Regions from separate parts of the Salinicoccus sp. ID82-1 genome, predicted to be linked through region 2. Evidence: a T-box and tRNA genes for the amino acid it is inferred to sense, from the RefSeq annotation. Region 2 holds a T-box; the other holds one or more tRNA genes.
What was found. A T-box is a leader RNA that pairs with one kind of tRNA and senses whether it is charged. The one in region 2 lies ahead of J4760_RS03860 (valine--tRNA ligase), so its partner is inferred to be a tRNA-Val.

Region 1: it encodes a tRNA-Val, which carries the amino acid that the T-box ahead of J4760_RS03860 (valine--tRNA ligase) is inferred to sense. The anticodon was not compared.

The regions. Positions count from the first base shown of each region.
Region 1 is NZ_JAGFLY010000002.1:34,974-38,240, reverse strand. It holds gene pdxR (MocR-like pyridoxine biosynthesis transcription factor PdxR) at 1-680, shown strand, start outside; tRNA gene J4760_RS05700 (tRNA-Ile) at 730-803, opposite strand; tRNA gene J4760_RS05695 (tRNA-Ala) at 830-902, opposite strand; tRNA gene J4760_RS05690 (tRNA-Pro) at 931-1,004, opposite strand; tRNA gene J4760_RS05685 (tRNA-Arg) at 1,017-1,090, opposite strand; tRNA gene J4760_RS05680 (tRNA-Gly) at 1,133-1,207, opposite strand; tRNA gene J4760_RS05675 (tRNA-Leu) at 1,227-1,313, opposite strand; tRNA gene J4760_RS05670 (tRNA-Thr) at 1,387-1,462, opposite strand; tRNA gene J4760_RS05665 (tRNA-Val) at 1,483-1,558, opposite strand; gene lysS (lysine--tRNA ligase) at 1,694-3,181, opposite strand; gene folK (2-amino-4-hydroxy-6-hydroxymethyldihydropteridine diphosphokinase) at 3,252-3,267, opposite strand, start outside.
Region 2 is NZ_JAGFLY010000001.1:749,282-752,548, forward strand. It holds gene J4760_RS03860 (valine--tRNA ligase) at 1-1,388, opposite strand, end outside; T-box leader at 1,437-1,645, opposite strand; gene J4760_RS03865 (AbrB family transcriptional regulator) at 1,680-2,753, opposite strand; gene J4760_RS03870 (hypothetical protein) at 2,855-3,267, opposite strand, start outside.

The sequences.
Region 1 (3,267 bases), on a different contig from region 2:
TTGAAGCGCTCGATAACCCGGTCACCCATGTGACCCCGTCCCACCAATTCCCGAGTGGTGCTGTCATGTCGCTGCAAAAACGCATCCAGCTATTGAATCATGCCAGCACCCGCGGACACTACATCATCGAAGATGACTACGACAGCGAGTTCAGATATACCGGCCGGCCGCTCCCGTCCCTCCAGGGACTCGACCAGAACGACCATACAATCTATATGAGTACATTTTCGAAATCACTCTATCCCTCACTAAGATTATCCTGCATGGTGCTCCCCGCCGCTCTGGCAGAACGCTACTACCAGGAGGCACTCTCCTGCAACGTTCCCAGGCAGATGCAGCATATAGTGGCACAGTTTATGGCTGAGGGCTATCTGAACCGCCATATCAACCGGATGCGCAAGATGTACAGGAAGAAGATGGCGGATGTTACACAATGGCTCAGAGCGGCCCACAGCGTGGAAATATACGGTGAGCATACCGGCATGCACTTCATGCTCAGAATACCTGGAACAGACCTTCAGGAACTTGCCAGAAAGCATGGCCTGGTTCCTGGTAATATCTACGCCAATAATGGGGATCTCCGAGATACTGTCGTCATTGGTATCGGGGAGAAGGAAGTGGAGGAGATAAGGCAGATTCTCGATGCTTTCCTTGAAGATGCACCAATAACAAGAGGATGACCATTTCAAGGCATAAAAAAAAGACATGGATGTTTCCATGTCTTTTGAGTGGGCCTAAGTGGACTCGAACCACCGACCTCACGCTTATCAGGCGTGCGCTCTAACCAGCTGAGCTATAGGCCCAAGATTATGTATTAAAATAAAAAAAGTGGAGACTAGCGGGATCGAACCGCTGACCTCCTGCGTGCAAAGCAGGCGCTCTCCCAGCTGAGCTAAGCCCCCATCATAAGATGAAAATTAAAAACAAGAGTCGGGAAGACAGGATTCGAACCTGCGACCCCTTGGTCCCAAACCAAGTGCTCTACCAAGCTGAGCTACTTCCCGTGAATTACTGAGCGCGCCCGAGAGGAGTCGAACCCCTAACCTCTTGATCCGTAGTCAAACGCTCTATCCAATTGAGCTACGGGCGCATGAAAAAAAATAAAAACGGTATCCACCGCTTAAAATAATAATGGAGCGGAAGACGGGATTCGAACCCGCGACCCCCACCTTGGCAAGGTGATGTTCTACCACTGAACTACTTCCGCGTCTTATGAAATTAAAATATGGTGCGGGTGAAGGGACTCGAACCCCCACGCCGATTAAGGCACTAGATCCTGATTCTAGCGCGTCTGCCAATTCCGCCACACCCGCATATGTTAATTCGGAGGATTTATCCTCTGATGATTTCTGTTGTTCCGTCAACTGGCTTCCGATTTGAATCAGATGGTGCCGGCCAGAGGAATCGAACCCCCAACCTACTGATTACAAGTCAGTTGCTCTGCCAATTGAGCTAGACCGGCTGAATCACCAAGTTTATGAATGGTGGAGAATGACGGGTTCGAACCGCCGACCCTCTGCTTGTAAGGCAGATGCTCTCCCAGCTGAGCTAATTCTCCTGAGATGGTTGAGTTGGTTAACAACGACTGTTTTATATAATACTACATTTCAGCATAAAGTCAACAAATTTCATGATTTTAAAATGGAAATAATACACCGGAGCGCGTTGCCCGGTGTATTATTAAATATAATGATTATTTTTGCCTCATATAAGGGAAGAGCAGTACGTCACGGATGGACGCAGAGTCGGTCAGCAGCATGATGAGACGATCGATTCCGATACCCAGTCCACCTGTTGGCGGCATACCGTATTCGAGTGATTCGAGGAAGTCCTCGTCCATTTCATGAGCTTCGTCATTACCCGCTTCCTTCTCGGCAACCTGTGCTTCGAAACGCTTCCTCTGATCGATCGGATCATTCAGCTCCGTGAAGGCATTGGCATGCTCGCGGCCCACGATGAACAGTTCGAAGCGGTCCGTGAACCTCGGGTCTTCCGGATTCTGTTTCGCGAGTGGAGAGATTTCAATCGGATGACCGAAGATGAACGTCGGCTGGATGAGTGTCTCCTCGACCTTCTGCTCGAAGAATTCATTCAGAATATGTCCGTATTTCATCGTTTCTTTCACTTCGATGCCATGTTCTTTGGCAAGCTCGTGTGCTTCCGCGTCGGATTTGACTGCATAGAAGTCGACACCAGTCTGCTCCTTGACTGCATCCACCATGTGCACGCGTTTCCACTGCGGCGTCAGATCAATTTCTTCTCCGCCATACTCGATGACTGTCGTACCATTGACGTGCTTGGCGATGTGCGCCACCATCTCTTCAGTCAGGTCCATGATGTCATGGAAGTCTGCATAGGCTTCATAGAGCTCGATCATTGTAAATTCAGGGTTGTGACGTGTGGATACACCTTCATTTCTGAATACACGGCCGATTTCATAGACCTTCTCCATTCCGCCGACAATCAGACGCTTCAAGTGCAGCTCGATCGCAATACGCATAAAGAGCTCCATATCGAGTGCATTATGGTGCGTCACAAATGGACGCGCCTGTGCGCCGCCTGCAATGGTATGCATCATCGGTGTCTCCACTTCAAGGAATCCACGCTGATTCAGATAATTGCGCATCTCCTGGATGATCCGGCTGCGCTTGATGAATGTATCCTTGGAGCCTTCACTTGTAATCAGATCGAGATAGCGTTTGCGATAGCGCTCCTCCACGTCCTTCAGACCGTGATACTTATCCGGTAGTGGGCGCAATGCTTTCGTCAGCAGCGTAAATTCCTTTGCCTTGATGGAAAGCTCTCCAGTATTGGTCTTGAACATGACACCTCTGACACCGACGATGTCCCCGAGATCCGCCTGGTTCCATACATCGAATGCCGCGTCACCGACCTGGTCCTTGCGTACATACAGCTGGATCTGTCCTTTTATATCCTGGATATGTGCAAATCCCGCCTTGCCTTTACCACGTTTCGTCATCAGACGACCCGCGATGACTGTCTCGGATTCCGCTTCCTTGTCTGCAAGTTCCTCTTTGGAAAATGCATCCCACGTCTCTTTCAATGCGTCCGTGTAGGATGTACGTTCAAATTTCTCGCCGAACGGATCGATGCCGAGATCGATGAGCTGCTGCATTTTTTCTCTTCTGACTGCTATCTGGTCATTTATTTCTTCACTCAATGATTTTCTCTCCTATACTATCTGTTGTTTTTCAAGTTCATCCCTTACCACCTGGTGAGACATCCGTCTCTCAACTGTTCGTTTTT
Region 2 (3,267 bases):
GTCTCTTCCGGCCAGCCCATCGTGGAGAACGGCCATAGGGCACTTGAGAACCACGTATCGAGGACATCCTCGTCCTGAACCCAGTTGTCGGCATCCGTCGGCGGCTCCATGCCGACATATATTTCGCCGGAGTCCTTATGATACCAGGCCGGAATCTGATGACCCCACCAGAGCTGGCGGGAGATGACCCAGTCGCGGATATCGCCCATCCAGCGGCGGAAAGTGGAGTCGAAGCGTTCAGGGACAAAATTGACTGCGTTATCGGAGTCCTGGTTGTCCAGACTCTTCTTCGCCAGTTCATCCATTTTTACGAACCACTGCGTCGACAGGTAAGGTTCGACGACGGCACCACTGCGCTCCGAATGGCCGACGGAGTGGACGTGCGGTTCCACTTTGATAAGGTATCCTTCCGATTCCAGATCTTTGACCAGTGCCTTGCGGCAGTCGAAACGGTCCATGCCTGCATATTTGCCGGCCAGCTCATTCATTGAGCCGTCTTCATTCATTACGTTGATGCGCTCGAGGTCATGACGCTCGCCGAGGACGAAGTCGTTCGGATCGTGTGCCGGTGTCACCTTCATGACACCCGTACCGAATTCCATATCGACATAAGGGTCCGAGATGATCGGCAGCTCGCGCTCCATGATCGGCAGTGTGACCGTCTTGCCGATATACTGCTTGTAGCGATCGTCTTCGGGGTGGACGACGATGGCCGTATCCCCGAGCATTGTTTCAGGGCGTGTTGTTGCCACTTCCAGATGATTGCCATCCGGCAGCGGGTATCTGACATGATAGAAGTTGCCTTCAATCTCCTTATGGATGACCTCGATATCACTGAGTGCCGTCCGGGTTTCCGGATCCCAGTTGATGATATACTCGCCGCGATAGATCAGATCCTTATTGTACATGTCGACAAATACTTTTCTGACCGCCTTCGACAAACCCTCATCCAGAGTGAAGCGCTCCTTGTCATAGTCGAGGCCAAGGCCAAGCTTCTGCCACTGGCTGCGGATGAAGTCGGCATACTCCTCTTTCCAGTCCCATGCCTGTTCGAGGAACTTCTCACGCCCGATATCGTGGCGGGAGAGGCCTTCTTCACGCATGCGCGCCTCCACTTTGGCCTGGGTCGCAATGCCGGCATGGTCCATGCCCGGCAGATAGAGTACTTCATACCCCTGCATCCGCTTCATCCGTGTAATGATATCCTGCAATGTTGTATCCCACGCATGGCCGAGATGAAGTTTGCCCGTCACATTCGGGGGCGGGATGACGATGGAGAACGGCGGCTTGTCAGACTGTGCATCGGATTTGAAATAGCCTGACTCGACCCACTTCTCATATTTACCTTCTTCTACAGATCTCGGATCGTACTTTTTGGACATTTCCATATAAATCTCTCCTTTTTTGGACAAAATAAAAAGCTTCCAGTCCATAAAACATAGGACGGAAGCTCCGCGGTACCACCTAAATTCAGCACGAATGCTGCACTTGGGATGATTAACGCTCATCAGACGTCAGCTCCTACTCGAATGTTCAGAACCGATCTCTGCAGACTACATTCGTGATATACTTCGGCATGTTCACAGCCCCCACATGCTCTCTGTCACCCGTATACCACTACTCTTCTGCCATTCATCTATTTGCCTTGATTTCAATATTATGCGAACGTCTCGATGGTGTCAAGTCCCATCATGTGCATGCTGGCGCCGCTTCCTGTTTTTTCTGAGCAGCATATTGATCAGTGGTGCCACAATGAGAAGGATGAAAAAGATGCGGAAAATGTGGTAGCTTGAAATCATGGCGATATTGGCACCCATTTCAACAGCCACAATGATGATCTGACCGATACCACCGGGCGCTGCACTCAAGAACAGATCCGTAAAGTCATGTTCCGAAATGAGCAGAAATACCATGACCAGTCCCAATGTACCGATGATGAGCAGCATGTTCTGGATCAGCATGGACAGGATCAGCCGCTTGTTGAGCTGGTTGACAAGTGTCGATATCTGAAGGCCGATCCTTATGCCGAAGAACAGCTGGGCGGCATACATGAATGAAACATCGACCGAAAAAGTATAGTCCGTCACCACATTCCATGTGAGAACGACAAGCATTGGTCCGATCATATACGGTACCGGAAACTTCATCAGCGTCATGATGTAGATGACAGCGGGAATACCGAGCAGCATCCACAGCATGTCAACGGTTGCGACCGATGTAAGCGAAGAGGCGACTTCGTTTGTGCCCGTCAGATTACTGCCTGCAGTGAAACTCGCAATCAAAGGAACGAATATGACTACAAGTACAATGCGCGACATCTGGGTCAGTGTCACAAGCAGCAGATCCGCCCGTTTCTCCTCCTCAGCCATGACGATCATCTGGGACAGTGCGCCTGGAATCGAAGCAAGTACTGCGGTTTCCAGTGTACATCCGGTCATTCTCATGAAAAACCCGGCAAGAAGGAGGCTCAGTCCGATGATCAGGAGGGACAGCATGATGATCGTAATATAGTCTTCCGCCATATCTGCAAGCGTTTCGAGCGTGAACGTCGAGCCGATTTCAACTCCAATAATGATCAGCCCCAGATTGCCGAACCACTTCGGATAATGAAAATGGGTAGTCACCATCCTGTAGAAGACGACCGTCGCAATCATGGCGCCGAACAGCCATGGCATGACCATCCCTGCCCATTGAAGCAGAGCCGACAGGATGATTGCCGACAGAAACAGCAGGAACAGGTTGAGATATTTCATGGACGTCCTCCTTTCATACTGATTATTTCGGAATCCTAAATAATAAAATGCCATAGAACAACCCCGCCGAGTAGACTGCAGCGGGGTTGGTGTACATCATACTAGTTGGAGCTTTCTTCTTCTGTGGATTCTTCTTCAGTAGATTCCTCAGTTGATTCTTCAGTGGATTCTTCGGACGCTCCACCTTCTTCTGCCTCTCCGCCATCTGCACCGTCCGGCTGGGCATCGTCACTGCCTGAGTTGATATCCGCTTCTTCCTGATCGGCGCTACTGCCTTCCTCTTCAGTAGAACCTTCTTCGGTCGAATCCTCCTCGGTCAGTCCTTCGTCCAATGCTTCAGTCTCGCCTCCGGAACCATCTGATTCCTCGCCGGATGAAGTGGACGTGGAACCGCCCTCTTCTCCCTGACCGCCACTTACCTGCTGGATGATGAGCGGTACAATCAGCAGAACGAGAATGATGGGAATGATCCAGACAAGCGGATTCTTCTTGCTGATTTTCTTCTGCTCGATCA